DNA from 2 places in the Stenotrophomonas sp. YJH_SMC_120 genome. Region 1 is predicted to be linked to the other one. Evidence: riboswitches for the same ligand, from Rfam matches in the RefSeq annotation. Region 1 holds a riboswitch; the other holds the start of a gene.
What was found. Region 1 has a riboswitch for cobalamin ahead of btuB (TonB-dependent vitamin B12 receptor). Riboswitches for the same ligand answer to the same signal wherever they lie in the genome.
Positions count from the first base shown of each region.

Region 1 (15,864 bases):
AGAGCTACCACCAGAACTACATGACCAATTACCCGCAGGCCGCCTACATCCGCTACTACGACGCGCCGAAGCTGGCCGCCTTGGGCAGGCAGTTCCCGGGGCTGTACCGGCGCGATGCAGCGCTGGTGCCGATGCGCTGACGGCATTTCCGTGGGGCCGGCTGGCGCTCGGTGCGGCTCCTGCCGATGCGGTAACGCCCCGGGTAGTGCCGGCCGCTGGCCGGCTCTTGCGGTTCCAGGGATTGCCGGCCAGCGGCCGGCACTACCAAAAAGGGATTGCCGGCCAGCGGCCGGCACTACCAAAAAAAGACGCACGGCCATCCAGCCGTGCGCTTGGAAAGTACCGGCCGTGCCCCGATCAGGCCCGGCCGACAACGACATGCTAGGCTCGCCGTCATCATGGGTACAGCACCAGATGGCGGGAAACTCGATGGATACAGATGATCAGAGCGCAATGATCCCCCCCCGCTACCAACGGCTGTCCGACGAACTGGCCGAGGCCATCCACGGCGGACGCCTTCCGGTAGGCAGCCGCCTGCCCTCGCTGCGGCAGATGGCCCTGCAGCGCAGGCTCAGCCTGAACACGGTGATCGCCGCCTACCGCCAGCTGGAAGACGCTGGTCTGGTCATTCCGCGGCCCAAGGCCGGCTTCGAGGTCGCGCCGCGGCTGTCGGTGCCGGAACGTTCGCTGCGCGACACACCTTCTGCGCCCACCGCGCCGCTGCAGCAGGTACTGATGGCCCGCGTGCTGGAAGCACAGCGCCGCCCCGGCGTGATCGACGTGGCCTTTGCCGGCCCGCGCGGTCGCCAGTTCTACCCCGGCGCGCAGCTGGCCAAGCACACGGCGCAGGTACTGCGCCATGGCCAGCAGACCGTGGAGACCTACGCACGCCCCAACGGCTCGCCACGGCTGCTGGCGCAGATCGTGCGCCGCGGCCCGCGCATGGGCCTGCATACCCACAGCGAACGCCTGCTGCTGACCCACGGTGCGATGGAAGGCCTGCAGCTGGCACTACGCGCGGTCACCCAGCCCGGTGATGCGGTCGGCATCGAGGCGCCGTCCTACTTCAACCTCTACCCGTTGCTGGCCAACCTCGGCCTGCAGGCCATCGAACTGCCCACCCACCCGCAGCTCGGCCTGGATGTGGATGCGCTGGATGCGCTGCTGGAGCACACGCCGCTGGCCGCACTGGTGGTGATGCCGACCGTGCACAACCCGCTCGGCTGCACCATGCCGACCACCGCCAAGCAACGCCTGGCCGAACTGGTCAACGCACGCCAGCTGCCGCTGATCGAAGATGCGGTGTATGCAGAACTGCAGTTCTGCGAACCGCCGGCACCGCTCCTGAAGGCCTTCGATCGCGATGGCTGGGTGATGGTGGTCGGCGGCTTTTCCAAGACGCTGGCGCCGGATTACCGCATCGGCTGGCTCGATGGCGGCCGCTTCGCCGAGCGCATCGCGCTGCTGAAATTCCAGTCCACCGGCGGCGAGCCGCAGCTGCTGGGCGACGCGGTGGCGGCCTATCTGGAAGCGGGCAGCTACGAGCACCATCTGCATCGCATGCGCCGGCTGTACCGCGAACAGGTCGGACGGCTGCGCCAGCTGGTGGCCGAACACTTCCCGGCCGGCACCCGCGCCACCGAACCGCAGGGTGGCTTCCTGCTGTGGCTGGAACTGCCGGGCGTGGACACGCGCGAGCTGTTCGAGCGTGCACTGCAGGAGGACATCGTGTTCATGCCCGGCCAGGTGTATTCACGCGGCGCGCGGTATCGCCATTGCCTGCGGCTGTCGTGCTGCCAGACGCTGGATGCACGCTTCATCGGCGCGGTGGAGCGGTTGGGTGCGATCGCGCGGGAGCTGGCGGCCGCAGCACGGTAGTGCCGGCCGCTGGCCGGCAACTGCACGCAGGTGGATACATCGAGGTTGCCGGCCAGCGGCCGGCACTACCCCAAGTCAATCGAGCAGATGCGCGCTCAACGCTTCGCCATCCGCTCCCGGCAGATGTGGCAGCCGCCCCCAGCACGGCATCGGCAGGCGCTGCTGCAGCGTTGCGATGTTCTCATCCTGGCGCTGCATCGCCGGGTCGATGTGGTTGCCGATCCAGCCCAGGCACTCCACGCCGCTGGCCTGCAACGACTGCGCGGTCAGTCGCGCGTGGTTGACGCAGCCCAGCCGCATGCCCACCACCAGCAACACCGGCAACCGCAATGCGCGCACCAGGTCGAGCTGGTCGAGCGTGGCCGAGACTGGTGCCAGCCAACCGCCAACCCCCTCGACCACCACGACATCGGCCTGCGCGCGCAGCCGCTCGAACGCTGCCATGATCGGCGCCAGCTCCACCTGCACGCCGTCCGCGGCAGCGGCCAGCTCCGGTGCCAGCGGCTGGCGCAACGCATATGGGTTCAGATCGGCATAGTCCGGTACCGGCCAGCTGGCCGCCTGCAGCGCCAATGCGTCTTCGTTGCGCAGGCCCTGGCCCAGGTCTTCGCTGCCGCTGGCCACCGGCTTCATGCCCACCGCACGCAGGCCGCGCCGGCGCAGTGTGTGCAGCAGCGCGGTGCTGGCCGCGGTCTTGCCGATCTCGGTATCGGTGCCGGTGACGAACAGGGCGGGCGGCAGCGTGGCGGGCAACGGCATCGACGGGCTCCAACAGGGCAACAGTGTGTGCATTATCGCTGGCCCGGCACGCTTGCTAGACTGCTGGCATGTTCGCCAATGCCTCGCTCACCGGCAGCAAGCCGGAACAATACGCCCAGCTGCTGGAACAGGCCCGTGGCCTGGTCTACGCCGAGTCCGACCGCATCGCCAACGCGGCCAACCTCTCGGCCCTGGTCTACCACGCCCTGCCCGACCTGAACTGGGTGGGCTTCTACCTGTACGACGGCAAGGAACTGGTGGTCGGCCCGTTCCAGGGCCTGCCGGCCTGCGTGCGCATCCCGCTGGACAAGGGCGTGTGCGGTGCCGCCGCCAGCCAGCGCGTGACCCAGCGCGTAGAGGACGTCGACGCCTTCCCCGGCCACATCGCCTGCGATTCGGCCTCGCGCTCGGAACTGGTAGTGCCGCTGCTGCGCGGCGATGAACTGATCGGCGTGTTCGACATCGACAGCCCGAAGGTCGGCCGCTTCGATGCCGACGACCAGGCTGGCCTGGAAGCCATCGCCCGCGTGTTCGTTGAGGCGCTGGGATGAGCGCACCGAAGCTGCGCAACATCGGCCCGAAAAGTGCGGCGTGGCTGCGCCAGGTCGGCCTGCGCAGCCGCGACGACCTGGTCGCGATCGGAGCCGTCGGCGCCTTCGTCAAGGTCAAGCGCGCCGGCTTCAAGCCCAGCCTGAACCTGCTGTACTCGCTGGAAGGCGCGTTGCTGGACTGCCATTGGCAGGAGCTGAGCGAGCCACAGCGTGAAGCACTGGTGCAGGATTACGAAGCACGCATCGCTGCGCATCCGCTGAAGGCAGCCGGCCCGGCATCGGGCCCGGTGCATGAGCAGCGCTTCGATGCCGACGATGACGCTGAAGACAGCGTGGCCGAGGGCGCGGACGAGGATTGAGGCCTCCGCGTTCCTGGGGATGCCGGCCAGCGGCCGGCATTACCAGTGTGATGCGGGATCGGTAGCGCCGGGCCATGCCCGGCGAGTGCGCTCAGGGCTGCTGCAGCTCCAGCAACTCACCCACCAGCCCGATCTCGCCGCGCTCCAGCCACACCCGCAGGCGCGTGCCGTGGTCGATGCGCAGCGCCCAGCACAGCGACATCGGCAGGCCGCAGACCTGCGACAGCACCATGCGCAACGGGCCGCCATGGCTGACCACCAGCGTCGGCACCGGATCGTCATCATCGAGCAGGCGATCCAGCGCGCGCGCGATGCGCCGCTCGAAGTGGCCCCAGCTCTCGCCATTGGGCGGCGGGAACGCGTGCGGGTCGGCATGGAAGGCCGCCAGTGCATCCTCCGGCAGGTCGAACAGCGACCGCCCGTCCCAATCGCCGAAGTCCAGTTCTTCCCATTCCTCGTCCGCTTCCACGTCCAGCCCACGCGGCGTGGCCAGGGCCATCGCCGTATGCAGCGCGCGCAACCGCGGTGAACTGATCACCCGCTCCCAGCGTTGCCCGGCGTAGGCCTCGACCAGCTCCTGTGGCAGGCCGGCCAGCTGCGGTGGGTCGCTGCGGCCATCAAGGAACTCATCACGGCCATTGCCGGCATGGCGGACCAGGTCGAGGATCATGCGCGCGTCCCGGACGGGCGACGCAGGTACAGCGGAAAACGGGCGGACATCGGCAACGGCACCACGGGATCGAGCAACCATTCTAAAGGCACAGCAAAGGCAGTCGCGCAGGCGCGACGCAACGGGACGGCCTGCGATGCCGTAGACTGCGCCCACTTCCAGGTGACCTGCGGCCATGGCCGGCAGGTTGAAACGGGAAGCCGGTGACGCGTGATTCCACGCCAGGCCGGCGCTGCCCCCGCAACGGTAAGCACGTCAGTTCCAGGCAACACCGCCACTGTGCCGCAGGCATGGGAAGGCGCCTGGACGGTGGCCTCGCGCCACCCGGCGGCAAGCCCGGAGACCGGCCCGGAAGCCTCAGGTCGCGATGCGGTGGGCATGGCGCTGGATGACCGTGGCGTGCGCTGCGGCATCGGCGCACGCCTGCCTTCGCGGCTCCTCCCCTTCGCCACGCGGGCGTGCGTGGCACCCGGAGTCCCCCATGAAGCTGCAGTCCCGAATGCTGTCCCTGGCCGTGCTGGCCGCCCTGCCCGCGCTGGCCCAGGCCGCCAATGACACCACCGCGCTCGACCAGATCCTGGTCACTGCCACCCGCACCCCGATCGCCCTGCAGGACAGCATCGCGCCGGCGCAGGTGATCGACCGCGCCCAGATCGAATCCAGCCAGGCCACCTCGCTGCAGGAACTGCTGCGCGGTCGCGCCGGCATCAACCTGGCCAATGCCGGCGGCCTCGGCAAGCAGAGCTCGCTGTTCCTGCGCGGTACCAATTCCGGCCACACCGTAGTGCTGGTGGACGGCGTGCGCATCAACAGCGCCGACCTCGGCCTGGCCATGTACCAGGACCTGCCGCTGGCGCAGATCGAGCGCGTGGAAATCGTGCGCGGCCCGCAGTCGAGCCTGTACGGCGCCGACGCCATCGGTGGCGTGATCCAGATCTTCACCCGCCGCAACCAGGGCGATTTCGCTCCGCACTTCCAGCTTGGCGGTGGCAGCAACGGCCTGCGTGAAGCAAGCGGTGGCATTGGCGGCGGTACCGAACGCGGCTGGTTCGGTGCGGATATCGCCTACCAGCATTCCGATGGCATCGATGCCTGCCGCGGCTCGGCCACGCTGTTCGCCGGCTGCTTCGCCGACGAGCCCGACCGCGACGGCTACCGCAACCTGTCCAAGAGCCTGCGCGGTGGCTACACCTTCAACGAGCAGTGGAACGTGGAAGGCAGCGCCCTGCGCGCCGACGGCAGGAACCATTACGACGGTTACTACAACTATTCGGAAACCCGCCAGCAGGTGCTGGCCGGCAAGGTGCGCTACACCCCGTCCGAGCGCCTGGCATTCACCGCCAACGTCGGCCGCAGTGACAACGAGTCGGACAACTTCGGCGACTTCGGTGCACGTGGCAGCGCACAGACCCACCGCGACAGCGCCTCCCTGCAGGGCGATTTCGGCGTGGCCGAGGGCCAGCTGCTGAGCGCAGGCGTTGACTGGAGCGAAGACAACCTGGATGGCAGCAGCGCGGGTTACCTGGTCGACAGCCGCCGCAACACCGGCGTGTTCGTGCAGTACCAGGGCCGCTTCGGCCGCCACCAGCTGCAGGCCAGCGCACGCAACGACGACAACCAGCAGTTCGGCAACCACGCCACCGGCAGCGTTGGCTGGGCGATGGAGCTGGGCCACGGCCTGCGCCTCAACGCCAGCTATGGCACGGCGTTCAAGGCACCGACCTTCAGCGATCTGTACGACCCGTGGAGCGGCGTGCCGACGTTGAAGCCGGAGAAGTCCAAGAGCGCCAACCTCGGCGTTTCGCAGCAGGGCCAGGGCTGGCACTGGGGCCTGGACGTGTATGAAACCCGCATCGATGACCTGATCACCTACGATGCGGCAACCTTCAAGATGCAGCAGGTGGAGAAGGCCCGCATCCGCGGTGCCGAGCTGACCGGTGGCGTGCTGCTGGCCGGCTTCGACATCAACGCGCAGCTGAGCTACACCGACCCGCGCAACCGCACCGGCGGCAGCACCCAGTTCGACAACTGGCTGCCACGCCGCGCGCAGCAGACCGCGCGCCTGGACATCGACCGTCGCTTCGGCGATTTCCGCGCAGGCCTGACCGTGCAGGGTGCCGGCAAGCGCTACGACGATGCCGCCAACACGGTGAAGGTGGGAGGTTACGGCACGCTGGACCTGCGCGCCGAGTACGCACTGACGCCATCGTGGTCGCTGCTGGCACGCGCCGCCAACGTCTTCGACCGTCGCTACGAAACGGTGGCATGGTTCAACCAGCCCGGCCGCGAGTACCAGTTGAGCGTGCGTTACCAGCCGAAGTGAGCGCAACGTTCATGGTAGTGCCGGCCACTGGCCGGCAACATCATGACCTTCGGCAACGCATTCCGGGTTGCCGGCCAGCGGCCGGCACTACCCCTCTGCTTCAGCCCCGCAACCCCGGCAGTTCACGCAGGTCGTCGATCACCGCCACCGCATGCGCGGTGGCCAGGTCCAGGCCGCGCGGATAGCCGTAGCGCACCAGCGCGATCGGCATGCCGGCCTCTTCGGCGGCGCGGTAGTCGGTCAACGAATCACCCACCATCAGGCAGGACTCCACCGGCAGCCCGAAGTGCGCGGCGATGTGCCGCAGTGGCTCGCCACTGGGCTTGCGCTGCGGCAGCGAATCCCCCCCCAGTACCAGCGCGAATGCATCACCGATACCCAGGTGCTGCAGCAGCGGCGGCACCAGTGCTTCGGGCTTGTTGGTGCAGATCGCCAGCGGCACGTTGCGCGCACGCAGTTGCGCCAGCGCTTCGCCCACGCCGTCGAACAGTCGCGGGCTGCGCAGCAGGCACTCACGGTAGTGCACCATGAACACCGGCATCACCTCGGCCAGGTCCACCTCGCGGCCGGCGGCCTGCACCGCCTGCTCGACCAGACGACGCACACCGTCACCGATCCAGCCCAGCACGGTGGCTTCCGGCACACGCGCCACGCCGATGTCCTCCAGCGTGCGGTTCAGCGCTTCGGCAATATCGGCAGCGCTGTCGACCAGCGTGCCATCGAGGTCGAACACGACCAGCGGATAGGGATACGACAAGGGAACGGCACCTGTGCGACGTGGGACCGTCCATTGTACGCCGCTGGTTTTTGCACCGATCCGCCTCAACCGATCCGGCGCGCGCGGGTAGCCAGGAAGGTGGGCAGATAGCGGTCGATCAGGAAGCGCGGCTGCGGCTGCCAGTCTTCCATGAAGCGATCGATGACGAAGCCGGCATCGAGCTGGCCACCGATCAGTTCGGTCAGGCTGTGGCCGAAGGTCAGCGCATCGCCCCGCGCCAGTTTCGCCTCGCGCTCGGCCGGTGGCAGGTCTTCCAGATCCGAATAGGGAATGGCGTACTGCGGCCGGATCAGGCCCTGTGCATCCAGCTGCGGATCGCGTGCACCGACGAACAGCACCGGGTTGTAGAAGCTGGCCATCAGCATGCCATCGCGCGCCAGCACGCGGCGGCATTCGGTCCACACCGGCCGGACGTCGGGCACGTACAGGTTGGATATCGGGTGGAACACCACATCGAAGCTGTCGTTGGCGAAGGCGTGCAGATCGCGCATGTCGCCCTGCACCGTGCGCAGTTGCAGGCCATCACGCGCCGCCACCTGACGATCCTGCTCGAGCTGGCCATCGGACAGATCGAACACGGTCACCTCCGCCCCGGCCGCCGCCAGCACCGGGGCCTGCTGGCCACCGCCCGAGGCCAGGCAGAGGATGCGGCGGCCGCGCACATCCCCCAGCCAGTCCAGCGGCAGCGCGCGCGGGGTCAGGTGCACCTGCCAGCGGCCATCGCGCGCGGCGGCAATCGTTGAGCTTTCCACCGGGCGCGACCATTCGCGCACTTCGCTGGCCTGGCGGTCCCAGGCAGCACGGTTGTGGTCGATCAAGGCCTGTCCGTGGTTCATGTGTTCTCCTTGCCCGGTGGGCGCCAATCCAGATCCTGGAAGGCCGGGCTGGCGAAACACTCGGCCAGGAAGTCCAGGAATCGCCGCATGATAGCGGGCTGCTGGCGCCGTGATGCGTACACGGCATGAATGCCGAGTTCGTCCAGACTGAACTCGGGCAACAACTCGATCAGCTCGCCACTGCGCAGCAGTGGCGCCACCTGGTAGGTCGGCAGCATCGCGATGCCGGCGCCCGCACGCACCGCTTCCAGCAACAGCGACGCTTCGTTGGCGCTGATGTTGCCGCCCACAGCCACCGACAGCGAACGGCCATCGCGGTGCAGCTGCCACAGGCTCTTGCCCACGTAGTGATGGGTCAGGCAGTTGTGCCCGGCCAGGTGTTCCGGGGCGGTAGGCGTACCGCGCGCGTGCAGGTACGACGGCGTCGCGCACAGCACCGAGCGGCAGGTGGCCAGCCGTCGTGCGATCAGGCTGGGATCGATCTGGCGGGCGATGCGCACGGCAAGGTCCACCCGCTCTTCCACCAGGTTCACCATGCGGTCGACCAGCAGCAGTTCGATGCGCGCCGCCGGATGGCGTGCGACGAAACCGGCCACCGCACGCGCCAGGTGGCTCTGCCCGAACGACACGCTGGCGGTCACCCGCAGCGTGCCATGCGGTTCGGGATCGTCGCTGGCCAGCTCACCCTGCAGTTCCTCGCCGATGGCCAGCATCTGCCGGAAGCGCGCCAGCGCCGCCTCGCCGGGGCCGGTCAGGCTGACCCGGCGCGTGGTCCGGTGCAGCAGGCGCGCGCCCAGCCAAGCCTCGACCTCGGCCAGGTAGCGGCTGACCATCGCCCGCGACATGTCCAGCACCTCGGCGGCGGCGGTGAGGCTGCCGCGCTCGGCCACCTCGACGAATACGGTCATGGCGGTCAGTCGGTCCATATGCTCGATCCATGCAACAAACAAGCGCGTTATACGCTGTTTTTCGAGCGACTGCAGCGGCCTAGAGTGGCCCCATTCCCACCCCACACCGCCCCACGGAGTCCTGCCATGAAGATCGCCCTCGTTGGTTCCACCGGCAACATCGGCCGCCAGATCGCCCGCCACGCGCTGGCCAACGGCCACGAACTCACCGTCATCGTGCGCAGCGCGCAGGATCTTCCGGCCGAACTGGCCGGTGCCCATCCGGTGATCGCCTCGCTGGATGACCAGGATGCCCTGGTCGCCGCCATCGCCGGCCACGACGTGCTGGCCAGCGCCTATGGCCCGCGTTCGGGCGATGACATCGGCCGCGTCGGCGAAGTGGCCGCGCAGCTGGCCGCCGCCGCGCGCAAGGCCGGTGTACCGCGCCTGGTGGTGGTCGGTGGCGCCGGCAGCCTGGAAGTCGCGCCGGGCGTGCAGCTGGTCGATACCCCCAACTTCCCGGAGGCCTACAAGCCGTACGCGCTGGCCCATCGTGAAGCCTTCAATCGCCTGCAGGCGCTGGACGACCTGGACTGGACCTTCTTCTCGCCGGCCGCCGAAATCGGCCCGGGTGAAGAGCGCGGCCAGTACCGCGTGCAGCCCAAGGCCTTCCTCGCTGATGCCAGCGGCCACAGCCGCATCAGCTATGCCGACTACGGCGCCGCGTTCGTCGCCGAGCTGGAAGCGCACCAGTACCCGAAGCAGATCATCACCGCGGCGTACTGATCGACGCGCGTGCCCTGTAGAGCCGAAGGCAACGGCAGGAGCCGTTGCCAACGTCGCTTGCGACGGCCCGCAGAGGCCCGGGCAAGGACGCCCGGCATAGCCCACGTTCGGCTCCCCATTCGACACAAGGAATTTCCCATGCGCACCGCTGCCCTGCTGCTTCCCCTCGCGCTGGCCGCCGCCTTCGCCAGTGCTCCGCTGATGGCCGCTTCGGCCACGCCGACGCCGGCCACGGCGACCAGATCCCAGCTGCACCTGCAGACCTTCCATCCGGGACCGCAGGCGATGTTCTCGGTGTCTTCGGTGCTGATCGAAGGCCGCCATGACGCGATCCTGGTCGATGCGCAGTTCGGCGCCAGCGACGCGCGCAAGCTGGTCGAGCTGATCCGCGCCAGCGGCAAGCAGCTGACAACGATCTACATCAGCCACGGTGATCCGGACTATTACTTCGGCCTGGCTACCCTGCAGGACGCGTTCCCGCAGGCACGCATCGTCGCCACCGCGCAGACCGTTGCCCATATCCAGCAGAGCCAGGCCGGCAAGCTGGCCTACTGGGGGCCGAAGATGGGCGCAGACGTGCCGGCGCGCATCGTGGTGCCGCAGGTGCTGGACGGCGACGCCCTGCAGCTGGAAGGCCAGCGCCTGCCGCTGATCGGCCTGGACGGCCCAACCCCTGATCGCACGGTGTTGTGGGTGCCGTCGCTGCGCGCGATCGTCGGCGGCATTCCGGTTGTGGCCGGTGAACACGTGTGGATGGCCGACACGCAGACGCCGAAGTCGCATGCCGACTGGCTGCAGACCCTGCAGCGGTTGCAGGCGCTGAAGCCGAAGGTGGTGGTGCCGGGGCATTACGCGCCGGGTGCCGCACTGGATGCCAGTGCGCTGGTGTTCACGGCGGACTACATCCGCGCGTTCGATGCCGAGACGGCAAAGGCCAAGGACAGTGCGGCGCTGATGAAGGCGATGCAGGCGCGCTATCCGAAGCTGGCGGGCGTGGCGTCGCTGGAACTGAGTGCGAAGGTGGCCAAGGGCGAGATGCAGTGGCCGTGAGGTAGGGAGTTTTCTTTTTGCAGGGCTGCGCCCTGCACCCGCAGAGGCAACAGCAACAGCAACAGCAACAGCTGGCTATCCGTGGGATGGCGAGGTGGGTCCGGTTGCGGGGGACGCTGCAAGTCCCCCTCCGGGGCCCGGCCCAGCCGCTGGCGGCTGTGCGTTCGGGCGCTTGCGAAGCAGTGCTTCGCAAGCAAAGCGCCCTCACCCATGTAAGCTCGATCGCGGCTTGCTCGTGTGCGCTGTCCTGCGCACACGGCAAGACCGGGGTTGGGCGTCCTGCCCAACCCGCCCGAGGCATGCCTCGGGCCCATGCGGCTCACGCCCCCGCAACCGGACCCACCCCGCCTTCGACAGTTCTCCGCGATCTGCCTGGGTGGCATGTCTGCGCACGGGGTCGGATCCCGTTGCTGCGCAACGGGCTCTGACCCCACTGTTTGATGATTAGGTATCTGTGGGATTGATCATGTCGTGCTCGAACAGTTCCCCCTGCACCACCGCCTCCTTTTCGCGGAAGCCACCAAGGCCGACGCCGACCAGGCGGTAACGGGTCTCCGCCGGCAGGTCGACGCGGGCGCGCAGCGACAGGGCGATGTCACGCAGCTCTTCCATCGATTCCGGCGGGCGCTCCGGGGTGAAGCTGCGGGTGAGGATGCGGAACTGCGCGGTCTTCAGTTTCAGCACCACGGTGTGGCCGATGCGCTCGGTCTTGCGCGTGGCGTTCCAGGTCTTCCCTGCCAGCTGCACGATCGCCTCGGTCAGGTCTTCCAGCAGCAGGTCTTCGGCGAAGGTGTCCTCCGAGGAGATCGACTGCACCTGCTGGTCCGGTTCCACCGGCCGCTCGTCGATGCCACGTGCGCGGTTGTACAGGCTGCGGCCGAAGCTGCCGAATGCCTCTTCCAGATCGATCAAGGCCCACTGCCGCAGGTCGCCGCAGGTGACGATGCCGCGCGCGGCCAGCTTGCCTTCCATGACCTTGCCGACGCCGGGCACGCGGTTCACCGGCAGCGGCGCCAGGAACGCATCCACGCGCTGCGGCGGAATCACGAACTGGCCGTCGGGCTTGCGCCAGTCCGAGGCGATCTTGGCCAGGAACTTGTTCGGCGCGATCCCGGCTGAAGCAGTCAGGTTCGTTTCCTCGCGGATCTGCGCGCGGATGGTGCGGGCGATGTCGGTGGCCAGTTCGATGCCACTCTTCGGCTCGGTCACGTCCAGGTAGGCCTCGTCCAGCGACAGCGGCTCGACCAGGTCGGTATGGCGCAGGAAGATCGCGCGTACCTGCTGTGACACCGCCTTGTAACGCGCGAAGTCCGGTGGCACGAAGATCGCGTCCGGGCACAGGCGCTCGGCACGCACGGCGGGCATCGCCGAACGCACGCCGAACACGCGCGCCTCGTAGGACGCCGCGCATACGACCGAGCGGGCACCACGCCATGCCACGACCACTGGCTTGCCACGCAGTGACGGATCGTCGCGCTGCTCCACCGACGCGTAGAACGCGTCCATGTCAACGTGGATGATCTTGCGCAGTCGGGTCATGTCAGCTGGGAAAGGCGGGGCCGGGCCGGGTGGGCCACACGCCGAAGTATGGTCGTTGCACATCAACAGGATGCGCGTATTCCCTTGAAAACACTACGGTTGCGTACGGTTGAAATGTTTGATCGGCGCAGTTTCCACGGGCATTCTCGGGCGCTTGTTTCCCTGTTCTTCGCTTCCAGGATTGTGCTTCATGACCCGTCTCCACGCGTTCAACCGCGAACAGCTGCTGGCCAGCGCACGCGGTGAACTGTTCGGCACCGCTGCCGGCCGTCTGCCCAACGACCCGATGCTGATGTTCGACCGCATCACCGACATCCGCGAGGACGGCGGACCGCATGGCAAAGGCATGGTACGCGCCGAACTGGATATCCGCCCGGACCTGTGGTTCTTCGGCTGCCATTTCATTGGCGACCCGGTGATGCCCGGCTGCCTGGGCCTGGACGCCATGTGGCAGCTGACCGGCTTCTTCCTGACCTGGCTGGGCGCCCCCGGCAAGGGCCGCGCGCTGGGCTGTGGCGAAGTGAAGTTCACCGGCCAGGTGCTGCCGGAAGCCAAGCTCGTGCGTTACGAGATCGACATCAGCCGCGTCATCAACCGCAAGCTGGTGATGGCCCAGTCGGACGCCCGCATGTACGTGGATGACCGCGAAATCTACAGCGCGCGCGACCTGCGCGTCGGCCTGTTCACCGAAACCGGGAGCTTCTGATGCGTCGCGTCGTCATCACCGGCATGGGCATCACGTCCTGCCTCGGCAATGATCTGGATACCGTTTCGGCCGCGCTGCGCGAAGGGCGCTCGGGCATCACCGCCCTGGCCGACCACGCCGAAGCGGGCCTGCGCAGCCAGGTCGGCGGTCGTGTCGACCTCGATCTGGAGGCGCTGATCGACCGCAAGCAGAAGCGCTTCATGAGCGATGCAGCGGCCTTCGCCTATCTGGCCATGCGCGATGCCATCGCCGATGCCGGGCTCAGCGCCGAGCAAGTCAGCAGCCTGCGCACCGGCCTGATCGCCGGTTCCGGTGGCGGCTCCAGCGAATGGCAGATCGGCGCGGTCGACCTGCTGCGCGAACGTGGTGTGCGCAAGGTCGGCCCGTACATGGTGCCGCGCACGATGTGCTCGACGGTCTCGGCCTGCCTGGCCACGGCCTACCAGATCAAGGGCGTCAGCTATTCGCTGTCGGCCGCCTGCGCGACCTCGGCGCACTGTATCGGCGCGGCCGCGGACATGATCCGCCATGGCGCGCAGGACATCATGTTCGCCGGTGGCGGTGAAGACCTGCACTGGTCGATGAGCGTGATGTTCGATGCGATGGGCGCGCTGTCGACCAGCTTCAACGAAACCCCGGCCAGCGCCTCGCGTCCGTACGACAAGGACCGCGACGGCTTCGTCATCGCCGGTGGTGGCGGCATGCTGGTGCTGGAGGACTACGACCACGCCGTTGCGCGCGGCGCGCACATCCACGCCGAACTGATCGGCTATGGCGTGACCTCCGACGGCGCCGACATGGTCGCTCCGTCCGGCGAAGGCGCGGTGCGCTGCATGAAGATGGCGCTGCAGGGCGTCGATCGCCCGCTGGACTACCTCAACACCCACGGCACCTCCACGCCGCTGGGCGACGTCACCGAGCTCAATGCGATCCGCGAAGTGTTCGGCGATGCGGTGCCGCCGCTGTCCTCGACCAAGGCGCTGTCCGGCCATTCGCTCGGTGCGGCGAGCGTGCACGAGGCGATCTATTGCCTGCTGATGATGCGCGATGGCTTCGTTGCCGGTTCGGCCAACATCGGCGAGCTGGACCCGAAGGTGGAGAGCTTCCCGATCCTGCGCGAAAGCCGCGAGCAGCAGCTGGATACGGTGATGTCCAACAGCTTCGGCTTCGGTGGCACCAACGCCGCGCTTGTGTTCGGGCGGGTGTGATGGGACAGGTGTGCCGACCAACGGTCGGCACCCACCAGGGCAGTAAAGAGTGCCGACCAAGGTTGGCACCCACCGGGGCATTGGGGTCTGCCGACCAACGGTCGGCACCTACCGGTTACCTCGGCAACAACGGCAGCAGGAGCGCGTGCGCGTCCACCAGCGAGCCGACGATGCGGTGGCCCAGTGCGCGCAGTTCTTCGTCAGGATGCACCAGGTCAGGCACCTGGATCACGGTCATGCCGGCCGCCAGCGCCGCTCGCGTACCGGCCGGTGAGTCTTCCAGCGCCAGGCAGCGTTCCGGCGCCTGGCCCAGCCGCTGCGCGGCCAGCAGGTAGATATCCGGCGCCGGCTTCGGCCGCGCCACGTCGCCACTGGTGATCACCGCATCGAAGTACGGCAGCAGGCCAGCGGCCGTCAGCTTGCGGTTGGCCCGCGGCTGCCGCGTGGTGGTTGCCACCGCACGCGGTACCGCGTGCGCCTTCAACAGCTCCAGCAGCTCCAGGATGCCCGGCCGCAGCGGCAGGCCGGTCTGGGTGCGTGCTTCGTACAGCTCATGGCAGCGTGCAGCCACCGCCTCGATCACGCTGTCCTCGATCCCCTGCGCACGCAGCAGCGCGTGCGTGTCGCGGTCACCGAGGCCGACCATGCGCAGGAACACGGCCTCGTCCAGGCCCAGTCCGAATTCGTCGGCGGCCTCGCTCCAACAGGCCAGCGAGACCCGCTCGCTGTCGATCATCAGGCCGTCCATGTCGAAGATGACGGCGTCGGGGAGGAACGGCAGCGCAGCGATGGTGGTCATGGAGCGAACAGCGTATCCAGGTCGGTGGAGGTGAGCTGCCGCCATTGCCCTTCGTCCAGCCCCTGCAGGTCCAGCCCGCCGACGCGGCTGCGGTGCAGGGCCTGCACGTGGTTGCCGGTGGCGGCGAACATGCGGCGTACCTGATGGTAGCGGCCTTCGTGCAGCACCAGGCGCGCGTGGCGCGCATCCAGCACTTCCAGTTCAGCCGGCAGCAGGGGCGTCTTCTCGGACTCCAGCATCAGCGTACCGCTGGCGAACAACGCGACCTCGTCGCCGCGCAGGTCGTCGCTCAACTCGACCTCATAGACTTTCGGCAGCTTCGACTTCGGCGAGATGATCCGGTGCAGCAGGCCGCCATCGTCGGTCAGCAGCAGCAGGCCACTGGTCTCGCGGTCGAGGCGGCCCACCGTGGACAGCACCGGATCGCGATCGCGGAAGCGCGGCGGCAGCAGATCGTAGATCAGGCGGCCGGTGTCCTTGGTCGAGCAGGTGTAGCCGGCCGGCTTGTGCAGCGCGATCGACAGGCCCACCGGCGGGTCCAGCGGCTCGCCGTCGACACGGATCGCCTCATGCGGCACCTGGTCGTCGGCATACAGCACCTCGCCATCGGCGTCGGTGACGCGGCCTTCGCGGAACATCCACTGCACCTGCTTGCGGCTGCCATAGCCCAGGTTGGCGATGAGCTTGACCAGCTTCACTTGCCCTTCCCCTTCACCGCTTCCACCAGCTTGAAGC
Region 1 is NZ_JCAFRY010000006.1:57,484-73,347, reverse strand. Features, by position in the region: gene msrA (peptide-methionine (S)-S-oxide reductase MsrA) at 1-140, shown strand, start outside; gene AC5P60_RS10170 (aminotransferase-like domain-containing protein) at 430-1,878, shown strand; gene bioD (dethiobiotin synthase) at 1,954-2,637, opposite strand; gene AC5P60_RS10160 (GAF domain-containing protein) at 2,706-3,188, shown strand; gene AC5P60_RS10155 (TfoX/Sxy family protein) at 3,185-3,547, shown strand; gene AC5P60_RS10150 (histidine phosphatase family protein) at 3,639-4,217, opposite strand; cobalamin riboswitch at 4,361-4,583, shown strand; gene btuB (TonB-dependent vitamin B12 receptor) at 4,699-6,540, shown strand; gene gph (phosphoglycolate phosphatase) at 6,641-7,297, opposite strand; gene AC5P60_RS10135 (class I SAM-dependent methyltransferase) at 7,363-8,154, opposite strand; gene AC5P60_RS10130 (LysR family transcriptional regulator) at 8,151-9,080, opposite strand; gene AC5P60_RS10125 (NAD(P)-dependent oxidoreductase) at 9,189-9,827, shown strand; gene AC5P60_RS10120 (MBL fold metallo-hydrolase) at 9,966-10,877, shown strand; gene dinB (DNA polymerase IV) at 11,322-12,416, opposite strand; gene fabA (3-hydroxyacyl-[acyl-carrier-protein] dehydratase FabA) at 12,607-13,122, shown strand; gene fabB (beta-ketoacyl-ACP synthase I) at 13,122-14,330, shown strand; gene AC5P60_RS10100 (HAD family hydrolase) at 14,446-15,129, opposite strand; gene AC5P60_RS10095 (pseudouridine synthase) at 15,126-15,827, opposite strand; gene AC5P60_RS10090 (class I SAM-dependent methyltransferase) at 15,824-15,864, opposite strand, start outside.

Region 2 (15,864 bases), on a different contig from region 1:
ACGCTGGCCGGGAACAGCTGCTCGAATTCCTCGCGCAGGAACCAGAACTGCGCGCCGCCCAGCGGCAGCGTGCGCGGCTCGTTGTGCGACACGCAGGTGGTGATCATCTGCAGGCTGATCGCATGCGGGCTGTCCGGCTCGCCGGCATAGCGCGGCGCATCGTGCAGGTCGGCGAAGGTGAGCGGTGCATCCAGCGGCTTGCCGGACAACTGCTGCAGGCATTCGTGCAGCCACTCGGTCAGTGCCGGCGTGCGTGCATCGCGGCCGAGGCCGCTGCACAGGCCCAGCAGATTGCGTCGCGCCACGCGTGCCACACGAAGCGCGGCACCGGCCACACCCGCACCGTACGCGCACAGCAGCGACGGCAGCAGCGTGGCCGCCACCCCGCTCCAACCACCGCCCCACCAGCCCAGGCCGAGCAGCAGCGCCAGCGACACCAGCACTTCCAGCGGCGCGATCTCGAACACGGCAACGGCCAGGCACAGCAGCTTGTGCGGCAGGCTGGCATTGCCGGTCAGCACCACCAGCAGGCGATAGGCCGCGCGTGCGCCGCGTGCGGGCTGGAACAGGCTGTAGATGAAGCCGCGCCGCGACAGCTGCGCCGACACCGCCGACAACCCGCCATAGCCTGCATCGCCGGGCAGGTGCTCGCCGGCCTGCTGGCGACGATCACCGCAGGCCGCCGCAGCCGCCACGGCGGCGGCGATGGCGCCGGCCGAAGTGCCGCCGATGCTCTTGAAGCGATACTCGCGCGCCAGCGCCAGTACCGCATTGGGGTACACGATGCCGCTGGTGATGCCGCCTTTCATGACCAGATCGCAGTACTTGTCCGCCACTGTCTTGCCCCCGAGCATGCCGTCCGCCGCGTGGGTGCCAGTATGGCGCAGGGGCTTCTCAGGGCCTGAGAACAACGGCGCAGTCCGCGCACGCAATGCGCCGTTCAGCAGAAAGCACGGCTGCAGGCTTGACCCGCCCCGCCATCGGCGTAGCATCTGCAGCAAGCCAAGGGACAGACCCGCGGCTGCCACAACGACATGAGGGATTCTCATGGAATTCGACTATCTCGTCTTCATCGGGCGATTCGAGCCCTTCCACAACGGCCACGCCGCCGTTGCCCGCCTGGCCCTGAGCCGGGCCCGCAAGCTGATCTTCCTGGTCGGCTCTGCCGATACCCCCCGCAGCCTGCGCAATCCCTGGACCGTGGCCGAACGCGCCGTGATGATCCAGGCCGCCCTCGATGGCCACACCGACCGTCTGCTGATCCGCCCGCTGCGTGACCACCTGTACAACGAAGCGCAGTGGATCGCCAACGTGCAGCGCCAGGTGGCTGAAGCCCTGCGCAACGACGGCGCCGCCGCCGATGCGAAGGTGGGCCTGATCGGCATGGACAAGGACGCGTCCAGCTACTACCTGCGCGAGTTCCCGCAGTGGCCGCTGGTGGACGTGCAGCATACCGCCACCCTGTCGGCCACCGAGCTGCGGCGCTACCTGTTCGAAGCCGGCGACGTCGACTTCCACGGCGCGCTGCTGATGCTGCGTGGCAATGTGCCGGCGCCGGTGTACGACATGCTTGAAGCGTTCCGCAAAAGCGCGCCTGCCTATGGCCAGCTGGTCGCCGAGTACCGCTTCATCGAACAGTACAAGGCCGCCTGGAAGGATGCGCCCTACGCGCCCACCTTCGTCACCACCGATGCGGTGGTGGTGCATTCAGGCCACGTGCTGCTGGTGCGTCGCCGCTCGGAACCCGGCAAGGGGCTGTGGGCGCTGCCCGGCGGCTTCGTCGGCCAGGAACAGAGCCTGCTCGACAGCTGCCTGCGCGAACTGCGCGAGGAAACCCGGCTGAAGATTCCGCTGCCGGTGCTGAAGGGTTCGCTGAAGGGCCAGCAGGTCTTCGACCACCCCGACCGCAGCCAGCGCGGCCGCACCATCACCCACGGTTTCCACTTCGAATTCCCGGCCGGTGAACTGCCGCCGGTGCGCGGCGGCGACGACGCAGACAAGGCGCGCTGGATACCGGTGAGTGAAGCCCTGGACATGGGCCCGCAGCTGTTCGAAGACCACCTGCACATCCTGGAGTATTTCCTCGGCCGCGGCTGACAGGCCCGGCCCCCCCACTGGCGGACAGACCGCTGGTGTCACTCGACGCGAAGGAGCTTCCGTCATGCACTACCTCGATAATCTTCTCCTCAACACCGACAGCTACAAGGCCAGCCATTGGCTGCAGTACCCGCCGGGTACCGATGCCACGTTCTTCTACGTCGAATCACGTGGCGGCCTGCACGATCGCACGGTGTTCTTCGGCCTGCAGGCGATCCTCAAGGACGCGCTGGCACGACCGGTCACCCACGCCGACATCGACGACGCTGCTGCGGTATTCGCCGCCCATGGCGAACCGTTCAACGAGGCCGGCTGGCGCGATATCGTCGACCGGCTTGGCGGCCACCTGCCGGTGCGCATCCGCGCCGTTCCCGAGGGCAGCGTGGTGCCCACCCACCAGGCACTGATGACCATCGAGTCGACCGATCCGGCTGCGTTCTGGGTGCCGTCGTATCTGGAAACGCTGCTGCTGCGCGTGTGGTATCCGGTCACCGTGGCCACCATCAGCTGGCACGCACGGCAGACCATCGCCGCGTTCCTGCAGCAGACCAGCGACGACCCGCAAGGGCAGCTGCCGTTCAAGCTGCACGACTTCGGCGCGCGCGGTGTATCGAGCCTGGAATCGGCCGCGTTGGGCGGTGCCGCGCACCTGGTCAACTTCCTCGGCACCGATACCGTGTCGGCGCTGTGCCTGGCACGCGCGCACTACCACGCGCCGATGGCCGGCTATTCGATTCCGGCCGCCGAGCACAGCACCATCACCAGTTGGGGCCGCGAACGCGAGGTGGACGCCTATCGCAACATGCTGCGCCAGTTCGGCAAGCCCGGTTCGATCGTGGCGGTGGTGTCGGACAGCTATGACATCTACCGCGCGATCAGCGAACACTGGGGCACCACCCTGCGCGATGACGTGATCGCGTCGGGCGCCACCCTGGTCATCCGTCCCGACTCGGGTGACCCGGTGGAGGTGGTGGCCGAAAGCCTGCGCCGGCTGGATGAAGCCTTCGGCCACAGCCTCAACGGCAAGGGCTATCGCGTGCTCAACCACGTGCGGGTGATCCAGGGCGATGGCATCAATCCGGACACCATCCGCGCGATCCTGCAGCGCATCACCGACGACGGCTACGCCGTCGACAACGTGGCCTTCGGCATGGGCGGTGCACTGCTGCAGCGGCTGGACCGCGATACGCAGAAGTTCGCGCTGAAGTGCTCGGCCGCACGGGTCGAGGGTGAGTGGATCGACGTCTACAAGGATCCGGTCACCGACGCCGGCAAGGCCAGCAAGCGTGGCCGCATGCGCCTGCTGCGCCGCCTGGACGATGGCAGCCTGCATACGGTGCCACTGCCGGCCAATGGCGACGACACCCTGCCGGACGGCTTCGAGGACGCAATGGTGACCGTGTGGGAGAACGGCCGCCTGCTGCACGACCAGCGGCTGGACGACATCCGCACGCGGGCGGCCGTGGGGCATTGAAGGTGCATCCCGACCGGGGTTGGATCCCGTTGCAGCGCAGCGGGCTCTGCCCCCTGCGCTCTTGACCGGCGCCACCAACAGGTCCACCTTGCACACGCCGAAGGTATCCCTCCCATCGCTGCGGCGCGGGGAGGGATTTAAACGGGAATCCGGTGAAGGCGCCTCGCGCGTCCATTCCGGAGCTGCCCCGCAGCGGTGAATGGAAACGAATCCTGCCAACAGCACTGGGCTCGCGCCTGGGAAGCGGCAGGTAGTAGGTGGGCTGCGGCCCGAGTCCATCAGCCCGAATACCGGCCCCGGCCGGGGGACACGACCGTCCCCTGACTCGACCTGGAATCTCCGCGGGGAGGTTGCCGGGGCCGTCGTCGTCCTGCGCGTGCAGGCGGTGTGGCCGCGCGCGTCCTGTTCACGGTATCCGGCCAGACCCGTTCACCCACGCGCTGATGCATGGGCTACCGCCGTTGCCGGCGGTCCATGCGGTACCTGACGATGACCGAGCTCCAACGCCCCACCCTGACCCTGCCCGCCGACGGCAAGCGCCTGCTGCTGCATTCGTGCTGCGCGCCCTGTTCCGGCGAAGTGATGGAGGCGATCACCGCCTCCGGGATCGACTACGCGATCTTCTTCTACAACCCCAACATCCACCCGGTGAAGGAGTACGAGCTGCGCAAGCAGGAGAACATCCGCTTCGCCGAGCAGCACGGCATTCCTTTCATCGACTGCGACTACGACACCGACAACTGGTTCAGCCGTGCACGCGGCATGGAAAACGAGCCTGAACGCGGCATCCGCTGCACGATGTGCTTCGACATGCGCTTCGAGCGCACTGCGCTGTACGCGCACGAGCACGGCTACGACACCATCAGTTCTTCGCTGGGCATCTCGCGCTGGAAGAACATGGCGCAGATCAACGACTGCGGCATCCGCGCCGCCTCGCGCTATGAAGGCCTGCAGTACTGGGACTACAACTGGCGCAAGGGCGGCGGTGCCAGCCGCATGATCGAGATCAGCAAGCGCGAGCAGTTCTACCAGCAGGAATACTGCGGCTGCGTGTACTCGCTGCGCGATGCCAACCGCCATCGCCGCGAGAATGGCCGCGAGCGGATCAAGATCGGCCTGTTGTACTACGGGCAGGACGCTGGGACGCCGCAGGACGATTGACGTGCAGGCATGGGGCGGCCACGCTGGTCGCCCCTTCTGTTGTACCGGAACTGCCATGACCGCCCTGCCCGCCGATGTCGCCCTGCTGGTGATCGACCTGCAGCCGGACTTCATGCCCGGTGGCGCCCTGGCCTGCGACCAGGGCGATGCGCTGGTGGCACCCATTGCCGATCTGCTGGTGCAGCGCCGCTACCGCACCGTGGTGGCAACACAGGACTGGCACCCGGCCGACCATGCCTCGTTCGCCAGCCAGCACCCCGGCCAACGCCCGTTCGAGACCATCCTGCTGCACGCGCAGCCGCAGACCCTGTGGCCGGACCACTGCGTGCAGGGCAGCGCCGGTGCCGCCCTGCACCCGGGCGTGGACTGGACCGTGGCCGACCTGATCCTGCGCAAGGGCACGCGCCAACAGGTGGATTCGTACAGCGCCTTCCGCGAGAACCACGGCCCCGAGGGCGAGCGCCCGGCCACCGGCCTGGCCGGCTGGCTGCATGAACGCCGCATCCGCGAAGTGCACGTATGCGGCCTGGCCCGTGACTACTGCGTGCTGTGGAGCGCGCAGGACGCGGTGAAGTCCGGCTTCCGGGTGAAGTTCCTGTGGGAGCTGACCAAGCCGGTGACCGAAGCCAACGACGTGATGGTGCGCGAGGCGCTGGGCAAGGCGGGGATCGCGATCGTCTGAGGCGTGACCGCCGGGCATGGCCCGGCGCTACCGCGCACGTCGCTATGCCGCTTGCGCGCTCCTGCCCACAACAACACAATCGATTCATCCAGCCCCCTAACTACGCCCCCCTATAGATCGCGGGACGGCCGAACCGGGGGCTTTTCATTGGATGAAATCAGGATTCGGTAGTGCCGGCCGCTGGCCGGCAGCCCCGGGACCTCTGCAGTGGCCCGCCAAAGCCCGGCACTACCGGATAGCACCCGTGGTAGCGCCGGGCCATGCCCGGCGGACGCGGGATGGGCGATTACCGGAATACCACCGTGCGATGCCCGTTGAGCAGGATGCGGTGCTCCACATGGCGGCGAACCGCGCGCGCCAGCACCAGCGATTCGGTATCGCTGCCCAGCCGCACCAGTTCACGCGGTGCCATCGCGTGGTCCACGCGGGCCACGTCCTGTTCGATGATCGGGCCTTCGTCCAGGTCCTCGGTGACGTAGTGCGCGGTGGCGCCGATGATCTTGACCCCACGCGCGTGTGCCTGGTGGTACGGCTGCGCGCCCTTGAAGCTGGGCAGGAAGCTGTGGTGGATGTTGATCGCACGGCCGGCCAGCGCGCGGCACAGCGTGGGTGACAGGATCTGCATGTAGCGCGCCAGCACCACCAGGTCGATGCGCTCGCGCTCGACCAGGTCGATGATCTGCTGCTCCTGCACCGCGCGTGTAACGGCGGTCACCGGCAGGTGGTGGAACGGCACCTGGTAGGACGCCGCCAGCGGCGCAAAGTCGGCGTGGTTGGACGCCACTGCTGCGATGTCCACCTTCAGCTGGCCGCTGTGGGCGCGGAACAGCAGGTCGTTGAGGCAATGCCCCTGTTTGCTGACCAGCACCAGCAGCCGCGCGCGGCGTCGGCCATCGTGCAGCTGCCAGTCCATGCCGAAGCCTTCGGCAAGCGTGGCCATGGCGGCGTGCACGGTCTCCAGCGGCAGGCCGGCATCGCGGTCGAAGTGCACGCGCAGGAAGAAGCGGCCACTCTCCTCATCACCGAACTGCTGGGCGTCGAGGATGTTGCAGCCGTGGTCGAACAGCAGGCCGGACACGCGGTAGACGATGCCGGTGCGGTCGGGGCAGGACAGGGTAAGAATGGAATCGGGGCGCATCGCCACAGTGTAGGGCAGCGCCCTGCCCAGCGGCCGGATGATCACGGGTGCAACCGACCTGCTTGGTTCAGTACCAAGCGATACTTGGACCTTCCCGTGGCAAGCTGGTCGGTCATGAACCTGTTGCAACTGATCCGCAGCTTCACCCGCACCGCAGAGACCGGCAGCATTGCCGCCGCGGCCCGCATCCTTGGCATCAGCGCCACCGCGGTCGGCCAGAACATCAACCGGCTGGAGGCCCATCTGGGCGTACGGTTGCTGAACCGGAGTACGCGGCAGCTGGCCCTCAGCGAGGCCGGCGCGCTGTACCTGGCGCAGGTGCGCCACATCGAAGCCGACCTGGCGCGTGCGCAGGCCATGGTCACCGCCGGCGACATCGAACCGGCCGGGCCACTGCGCATCGCCAGCAGCAGCGCGTTCGGTCGCCACGTGCTGGCACCGTTGCTGCCTTCACTGCAGCAGCGCTACCCGCAACTGCAGCTGGAGCTGCGCCTGACCGACCGCGCCGTGCAACATGGCCCGGAAGCGGTGGATGCCAGCATCCGCATCGGGGCGCAGCTGGAAGATGGCGTGGTCGCGCGGCAACTGGCACGCGTACCGTTCGTCTTCTGCGCCTCGCCGGCCTACCTGAAGGCGCACGGCACCCCGCAGCAGCCTTCCGATCTGGGCGGTCATCGCGGGTTGCTGCACCGCTTCCCCACCGATGGCCGGCCATTGCGCTGGGGCCTGCTGAAGGACGGCCAGCGCGTGGACGCCGCGCTGCCACCGAGCATGGTCTGCGATGACATCGATGCGCTGGCGACGCTGGCGGCGGCCGGTGCCGGCATCACCCGGCTGGCCGCATTCGTGGCCGAGCCGTACCTGCGCGAGGGTCGCCTGCAGGCGGTGTTCGACGCCGACACCGCGTGGCGCCCGGAACCGATGGAGGTCTACTTCTGCGTCAGCGACCGCCGCGATTTCACCGCCAAGATCCGCGCGCTGTTCGAACACCTTCAGGCCGGCATCGCGCCGGCCTGGCGGGTGTGAGCCTCAGCGCGTCTTGAACACGCCGCGCGCATCGCGCGGCTCGCAGCGCAGGTACTGTGGCGCCGGTTCCACGCTGTCGCGCAATGCGGCAGCGGCATGCCACGGCCAGCGCGGGTCGTAGAGGATGCCGCGCGCCAGGGCCACGGCATCGGCGTGGCGGTGGCGCAGGATCGATTCGGCCTGCTCGGGCTCGGTGATCATGCCCACGGCGATGACCGGCATGCGCACCTTGGCCTTGATCGCTGCCGCGAACGGCACCTGGTAGCCCGGACCGACGGTGATCTTCTGGCGTTCGTCCAGGCCACCGCTGGAGACATGCAGGAAATTGCAGCCGCGCGCGTCCAGCACCTGGGCCAGCGCTTCGCTCTGCACCAGATCCCAGCCGCCATCGACCCAGTCGCTGGCGGAGATGCGCACGCCCACGGCGACCTTGTCCGATACCGCCGCACGCACGGCGTCGAACACTTCCACCAGCAGGCGCAGGCGGTTCGGCAATGAGCCACCGTAGCCATCGGTACGGCGGTTGCTCAGCGGCGACAGGAACTGGTGCAGCAGGTAGCCGTGGGCGGCATGCAGCTCGATCAGCTCGAAGCCCAGGCGCTCGGCACGCACCGCACTGGCGGCGAAGGCGGCGACGACCTCGGCGATGCCGGCCTCGTCCAGTTCCTGCGGCGCCGGGTCGGCGGCGTGGAACGGCAGCGGCGACGGCGCCACGGTGGCCCAGCCACGTGCATCATCGGCCGCCAGTTGGCCACCGCCGTCCCAAGGGCGGTTCACCGAGGCCTTGCGACCGGCATGGCCGAGCTGGATGCCCAGCGGCATCGGCGACCAGCGGCGGACGCTGGCCAGTACCTGTGCCAACGCGGCCTCGGTGCCGTCATCCCAAAGGCCCAGGTCGGCCCAGCTGATGCGGCCGCGCGGCTCGACCGCGGTGGCTTCCAGGATCAGCAGGCCGGCGCCGGATTGCGCGAGGTTGCCCAGGTGCATGGCATGCCAGTCGCTGGCGCGGCCGTCTTCGGCGGAGTACTGGCACATCGGCGCGACGACGATGCGGTTGGACAGGGTCAGGGGGCCGAACGAGATCGGCGAAAACAGCTGGCTCAAGACAGTGATGGACGACGTAGGGGATGCGTATTGCACCGCCGCACGGCTCGCGGATCAACCATCTGGATGGATCGCTGTTTCGTGTGACGTGCAGCAGCCGAGCGTGCGCCCGGTTCTACAGAAGCTCTCGCCCCTTGTAGAGCCGAGCCCGTGCTTGGCTCAGCGCGCAGCCCACGTGGCCAGCGCTTCAGCGCAGTCCCGCTCATCCTTGAACAACAGCAGGTCGTCGGCTCGGGTGCGGCCTCGGTTCAGCGCCGCTACCGGCAACCCCGCCTTCGCGGCCGCCTGCACGAAGCGGAAGCCGGAATAGACCATCAGCGACGAGCCCACCACCAGCACGGCGTCGGCCTGCTGCAGGTGATCGTGCACCGCCGCCACCCGTTCACGCGGCACGTTCTCGCCGAAGAACACCACATCCGGCTTCAGCAGGCCGCCGCAGTAAGGGCAATCGGGCACCACGAACGTGGAGAAATCGGTCTCCAGATCGGCATCGCCATCGGGCGCGATACCGGCCTCCAGCGCATCCCAGCCCGGATTGGCGTCCAGCAGCCGCTGCTGGAAATCCTCGCGGCCACTGCGGCGCTCACAGCCCATGCAGCGCACCCGGTCCAGGCGGCCATGCAGGTCGATCACCTTGTGGCTGCCGGCGCGCTGGTGCAGGCCGTCCACGTTCTGGGTCAGCAGCACCTGCAGCTTGCCGTTGTTTTCCAGGGCGGCCAGGGCCTGGTGGCTGCCGTTGGGCCGGGCCAGGCCGAAGCGCGGCCAGCCCAGCAGGCTGCGCGCCCAGTAACGCTGGCGGGTACCCGCTTCGCCCATGAACGCCTGATAGGTCACCGGCGGCGTGCGCTTCCACTGGCCGTCGCTATCGCGGTAATCGGGGATGCCCGAGGCGGTGCTGCAACCGGCGCCGGTCAGCACGAACAGGCGCTGGGCGCGGTCGATGAAGTCGGTCAGTGGCGGGGTCATGGCTGCCAGATGGGGGCGCCGCAGCGCCCCCGCAAGCGCCGGTCGGTTGTCCGGGTCAGGCCGCCGGCAGCGGCGGCACCGCGATCGGGTGGCCTTCCTCGTCCAGCGCGATCATCACGAAGTGGCCGCGGGTGCACAGCTTGCGCTCGCCGCTGTGCAGGTCTTCGGCGACCAGTTCCACCTCCACCTTCATCGAGCTGCGGCCGACTTCGACGATGCGGCCGATGGTTTCCACCATCTGGCCGATGCGGATCGGCAGTTTGAAGTCGACCTGGTCGCTGCGCGCGGTCACCACGGTACGGCGCGAGTAGCGGGCGGCGGCCAGGAACGCGGCCTTGTCCATCCACGCCAGTGCCTGGCCACCGAACAGGGTGCCGAGGTGGTTGGTGTGGTTGGGGAAGACGATTTCGGCCATGCGCACTTCGATGGGCGGCACGGTCTCGGGGATCGGGGTCATGGGGGAGCTTCGGTGTGGGGTGCTGCGGATTCTAAGCGACCGGCGTGACGGCCATCGGAATGCACGTGCAACGGTCACCCGGCAGCGGTGCCTGCGCAGGCCGCGCCTGCAGCAGGCGTTACACTGCGCCACGCCCACTGCCAGGATCCCCCATGCCCGCCACTTCCGACCTGCTGGCCTTTGCGCTGGTTTCGCTGGCCATGGTGCTCACGCCCGGGCCGAACATGATCTACGTCATCTCGCGCTCGATCTGCCAGGGGCCGATGGCGGGACTGATCTCGCTGGGCGGGGTGGCGCTGGGCTTCGTGTTCTACATGCTGTGCGCGGCACTGGGCATCACCGCCCTGCTGATGACCGTGCCGTTCGCCTACGACGCGCTGCGCATCGGTGGCGCGCTGTACCTGATGTACCTGGCCTGGCAGGCGCTCAAGCCCGGTGGCCGTTCGCCGTTCGCGGTGCGCGAACTGCCGCAGGACAGCCCGCGCAAGCTGTTCACGATGGGATTCCTGACCAATCTGCTGAACCCGAAAGTGGCGGTGATGTACCTGTCGCTGCTGCCGCAGTTCCTGCACCCGGACAGCGAAGGCAGCGTGCTGATGCAGTCGATCGTGCTGGGCTCCACCCAGATCCTGGTCAGCGTCAGCGTGAACGGCATGATCGCGCTGACCGCCGGCAGCATCGCCGGCTTCCTGGCCGCACGCCCGACCTGGCAGATGGTGCAGCGCTGGCTGATGGGCACGGTGCTGGCCGGACTGGCGGTGCGCATGGCGGTGGAAGGGCGGCGCTGATCGCGGCGTGCCCTCCAGGCGATACGCCCGGCCCCGTAATCAGAACAGTTCAGCGTGGTAGAAGCTCGGTTGTGCCGACCAGGCCTTGATATCGCCACATTGCGGCACGCTGGTGTAGTACAGGCGGATAGGAATGGCAGAGACCTTCGCACTCATCAGCATCGCGTAGGTCGCCTTGCAGACCTCCGGCGGCATGCTGAAGTCGCCTTTGCTGACGATGTTGCAGACCGCGTGGATGGGCGAGACGGTGGTCGCCACGAACACCTTGCCGCTGGCGTCGATGGAAACGTTGGTCACCTTGGAATCGCAGTTCGTGCCATGGGCGAGGGACGGACAGGCGACCAGGACGGCGAACAGTCCTCCCGTCCACCCACGAAACACGGTCCTGCGGGTTGCTGTTCCAGGCACTGCAGTCTCCATTGCGACCTCCGGGGTCCATTCAGTTGCGCCACCATGGCAGGACCACGCGCACGGGAACCCGGCGCTGGGATTGTCCACGCGTCATTCCTGCAGTGGCATCCCCTCTTCCTCCCCAGGCCCGGCATGGATGCGAAGCACCGCCACCACTGGCGTCCAGCGAGAATAGCTCATCCTTCTGATGCGCAACGAAAAACCCCGGCATTGGCCGGGGTTCTTCGTTGCGACAGGCCGGGCCGGTTCGATCAGAAGTTCATGTCGAAGGCGACTTCGCCCTGCACGCCGACCTGGTAGGCCGAGACGCGGCGTTCGAAGAAGTTGGTCAGTTCCTGCACGTCCTGCAGTTCCATGAACGGCAGCGGGTTGCGCACGTTGTACTTCTTTTCCATGCCCAGCTTGGCGAAGTGCTGGTCGGCACAGTGCTGCAGGTACTGGCGCATGTCGCGGGTGGAGATGCCGGCCACGCCGCCGGACAGCACGTCCTCGGCGAACTGCACTTCGCATTCGATGGCCTCGGCCAGCATGTCGTAGACCTGCTGCTTCATCTCTTCGTCGAACAGGTCCGGTTCTTCCTCACGCACCACGCGCACCGACTCGAACGCGAACTCCATATGTGCGCTCTCGTCGCGGAACACCCAGTTGGTGCCCGAGGCCAGGCCCGGCAGCAGGCCGCGCGAACGGAAGTAGTACACGTAGGCAAAGGCCGCGAAGAAGAACAGGCCTTCGATGCAGGCGGCGAAGCAGATCTGGTTGAGCAGGAACTGGCGGCGCTGTTCGCGGGTCTCGATGCGGGTCAGGCTCTGGATCGAGTCGATCCACTTGAAGCAGAAATCGGCCTTCTTCTTGATCGAGTCGATGTTCTCCACCGCCGAGAACGCCTTGGCGCGCTCTTCCGGATCCGGCAGGTAGTTGTCGAGCAGGGTCAGGTAGAACTGCACGTGCAGCGCTTCTTCATACAGCTGGCGCGACAGGTACATGCGCGCTTCCGGCGCATTGAGATGCTGGTACAGGTTCAGCACCAGGTTGTTGGAGACGATCGAGTCGCCGGTGGCGAAGAACGCGACCAGGCGGTGGATCAGGTGGCGCTCGCCCGGCGACATCTTGCTGTGCAGGTCGGTGATGTCGATCTGGAAGTTGATCTCTTCCACCGTCCAGGTGTTCTTGATCGCGTTCCGGTACATGTCATAGAACTGCGGGTAGCGCATCGGGCGCAGGGTCAGTTCAAAACCGGGATCGAGCAGCATCTGCTTGGGCTTGTCGGCCATGGGTGTTTCCTTGAATTCCTGGGTGAGCCGCCGGGCGTGGCCCGGCGCTACCGTGGGTGTTTTTCCGCAGCCGAGCATGGCTCGGCTCTACAGGTGCGAGGTGTTCGAGTGCCGACCAACGGTCGGCACCCACCGCGCGGTGTGTTACTGGCAGGCCTCGCAGGCTTCCGGGTTTTCCAGCGAGCAGGCGATGGCTTCGTCCGGGCTGAATACCTTGGCCGGGGCCGCAGCGCTCACCGTGGTCTTGGCGATCTTGGTGGCCGGGCGCGAACGCAGGTAGTAGGTGGTCTTGATGCCCTGCTTCCAGGCGTACATGTACATGGAGGACATCGCGCCGATGTTCGGGCTTTCCATGAACAGGTTGAGCGAGGCCGACTGGTCGATGAAGGCGCCACGCTCGGCGGCCATGTCGATCAGCGAACGCATCGGCAGTTCCCACGCGGTGCGGTAGACCTCGCGCAGCGTTTCCGGAATCTGCGCCACGCCGGCGATGGAACCTTCGGCCAGCTTGATGGCATCGCGCATTTCCGGCGTCCACAGGCCCAGCTTCTTCAGCTCGTTCACCAGGTAACGGTTGACCTGCAGGAAGTCACCGGACAGGGTTTCGCGCTTGAACAGGTTGGACACCTGCGGCTCGACGCACTCGTAGCAGCCGGCGATCGAGGCGATGGTCGCGGTCGGCGCAATCGCGATCATCAGCGAATTGCGCAGGCCGTGTTCCTTGATGCGGGCGCGCAGGGCGTCCCAGCGTGCGGTGTCTTCCGGCACCACGTTCCAGGCGTCGAACTGCAGTTCGCCACTGGCGGCGCGGGTGTCGTTGAACGACGGGTGCTTGCCACGTTCCTGGGCCAGCTCGCAGGAGGTTTCCAGCGCGTGGAAGTAGATCGCTTCGGCAATCTTCTTCGACAGGGCGCGGGCTTCGGCGCTGTCGAACGGCAGGCGCTTGCGGAAGAACACGTCCTGCAGGCCCATGCAGCCCAGGCCGACCGGACGCCAGCGCAGGTTGGCGCGGCGGGCGGTTTCGATCGGGTAGAAGTTCAGGTCGATGACGCGGTCGAGCTGGCGCACGGCCAGGCGCACGGTCTCGGCCAGCTTCTCGAAATCGAACTCGTTGTGCTCGTCGAAGTGGTTGCCCAGGTTGATCGAACCCAGGTTGCACACCGCGGTTTCATCGTTGGAGGTGACTTCCAGGATTTCCGTGCACAGGTTGGACAGGTGGATCACGTTGCCCGGACGCAAGGTCTGGTTGCTGGCGCGGTTGCACTTGTCCTTGAAGGTCATCCAGCCGTTGCCGGTCTCGGCCAGCGTACGCATCATGCGGGCGTACAGCTTGCGGGCAGAGATGGTGCGGTTGGCCTTGCCCTGGGCTTCGGCCTGCAGGTAGGCGGCCTCGAAGGCTTCGCCGAACAGGTCGGTGAACTCCGGCACGACGCGCGGATCGAACAGCGACCATTCCTGGTCGGCTTCGACGCGCTTCATGAACAGGTCCGGCACCCAGTTGGCCAGGTTCAGGTTGTGCGCGCGGCGGGCTTCGTCACCGGTGTTGTCACGCAGCTCGAGGAAGTCCTCGATGTCGGCGTGCCAGGTTTCCAGGTACACGCAGGCCGCGCCCTTGCGCTTGCCACCCTGGTTCACCGCGGCCACGGACGAATCCATGGTCTTCAGCCACGGCACGATGCCGTTGGAGTGGCCGTTGGTCGACTTGATGAGCGAACCACGCGAACGCACGCGGGTGTAGCTGACGCCGATGCCGCCGGAGAACTTCGACAGCTGGGCGATGTCGCCGTACTTGGAGTAGATCGATTCCAGCGAGTCCTGCGGCGAGTCCAGCAGGAAGCACGAGGACAGCTGCTCGTGGGTGGTGCCGGAATTGAACAGGGTCGGGCTGGACGGCAGGTAGTCCAGGTTGCCCATGCGCTTGTACAGCGCCAGGGTCTCGGACACGTCCTCGCTCAGCGCGCTGGCGATGCGCAGGAAGAACTGCTGCGGGGTCTCGATCACCTTGCGGGTGTGCGGGTGGCGCAGCAGGTAACGGTCGTACAGGGTACGCAGGCCGAAGTAATCGAAGTTCAGGTCCAGCGAGATGTCGATGGCATCGTTGAGCTTGCGCGCGTTGGTCTGCACGAAGTTCAGCAGGCGGTCGTTGATCAGGCCGACTTCATGGCCACGGCTGACCGACTGCGAGAAGGCGTAGATTTCCTGGCCCGAGACTTCCTTGGCAATGTAGTTAGCCAGCAGGCGCGCAGCAAGGCGGCCGTACTCGGGCTCTTCACCGATCAGCAGGGCGGCGGTGCGGATGGACAGTTCGTCCAGCTCGCGGGTGGTGGCGCCGTTGTACAGGCCGGAAATGGTGCGGGTGGCCACGCGCATCGGATCGACGGCGTGCAGGCCTTCGGAGGAACGCTGCACCGCGCGCACGATCTTGTTCAGGTCCACCAGTTCGGTGGTCCCGTTGCGCTTGGTCACACTCATCGCGTTGGCCGTCGGCGGCGACGTCAACAGGAACTCGCTTTCCTTCTCGATGGTGGCGCTGGATTCGGTGCTCACGGCGTATGTCCTCTTGGCGTGATTGGGGGTGCTCGATGCATCGGGGTGACGCAGCCCGGGACATGACGGCCCAGGATGGCAGGACGGCGTCGCAGGGAATGAGACCCTGCGCCTGCCACTGCCGTTGACGATCGCGGATGGGTGCTGCTGCCAACCCCCAGACTTGGGGTTGCTGCGACCGACGGCCACAAGATAGTGGGGGTAATGGGGTCCGTCAACGCCAAATGTAGTGAAATTCGGCAATCCCTTGCGCCGCAAGGATCGTGCCACCGGCGTCCGGATCAGACGCTTCAGACCTGCCGGAACGGGCTGCGCAGTCAAGCCCGAAAGGCGTCATTGCGGTGGTACAACGCACCGCGAAAACGGAACAATGACAGCTTCACATGACAGTGATGAAACTGGCTAGGGACAACCCTGTGGATAGGTGGTGGGCAGCCGGTGGGAATCCGGTGGACGCCGGGACCGCCCGCCGGGCAGCGACGCGAGGCTGCATGTGCCGGCCAGGCCGGAGGAGCGGCCGCAGGGAAACGCCATTGCACCCTTCCCCCCGATCATTGCCGGCCAGCGGCCGGGACTACCGGAATCCCAGGGTGGTCGTGCCGGCCGCTGGCCGGCAACGCACGCCCTCAGGCCCCCTCACGCCCGGTGTGGGGTACCCAGGTACTCGGCGCTCTGCATTTCGATCAGGCGCGAGGCGGTGCGTTCGAAGGCACCTTGCAGGCGCTGGCCGGTGTACAGCTCG
Region 2 is NZ_JCAFRY010000011.1:22,065-37,928, reverse strand. Features, by position in the region: gene AC5P60_RS13785 (patatin-like phospholipase family protein) at 1-854, opposite strand, end outside; gene AC5P60_RS13780 (bifunctional nicotinamide-nucleotide adenylyltransferase/Nudix hydroxylase) at 1,048-2,097, shown strand; gene AC5P60_RS13775 (nicotinate phosphoribosyltransferase) at 2,162-3,571, shown strand; cobalamin riboswitch at 3,655-3,884, shown strand; gene AC5P60_RS13770 (epoxyqueuosine reductase QueH) at 4,046-4,732, shown strand; gene pncA (bifunctional nicotinamidase/pyrazinamidase) at 4,788-5,414, shown strand; gene purU (formyltetrahydrofolate deformylase) at 5,701-6,552, opposite strand; gene AC5P60_RS13755 (LysR family transcriptional regulator) at 6,667-7,578, shown strand; gene AC5P60_RS13750 (NADH:flavin oxidoreductase/NADH oxidase) at 7,582-8,682, opposite strand; gene AC5P60_RS13745 (NAD-dependent protein deacetylase) at 8,842-9,648, opposite strand; gene AC5P60_RS13740 (acyl-CoA thioesterase) at 9,704-10,105, opposite strand; gene AC5P60_RS13735 (LysE family translocator) at 10,258-10,893, shown strand; gene AC5P60_RS13730 (hypothetical protein) at 10,933-11,190, opposite strand; gene AC5P60_RS13725 (ribonucleotide-diphosphate reductase subunit beta) at 11,556-12,575, opposite strand; gene AC5P60_RS13720 (ribonucleoside-diphosphate reductase subunit alpha) at 12,720-15,122, opposite strand; gene zapE (cell division protein ZapE) at 15,759-15,864, opposite strand, start outside.
Region 2: it holds a riboswitch for cobalamin, as region 1 does, so the genes downstream of both, AC5P60_RS13770 (epoxyqueuosine reductase QueH) here and btuB (TonB-dependent vitamin B12 receptor) in region 1, are expected to answer to the same signal.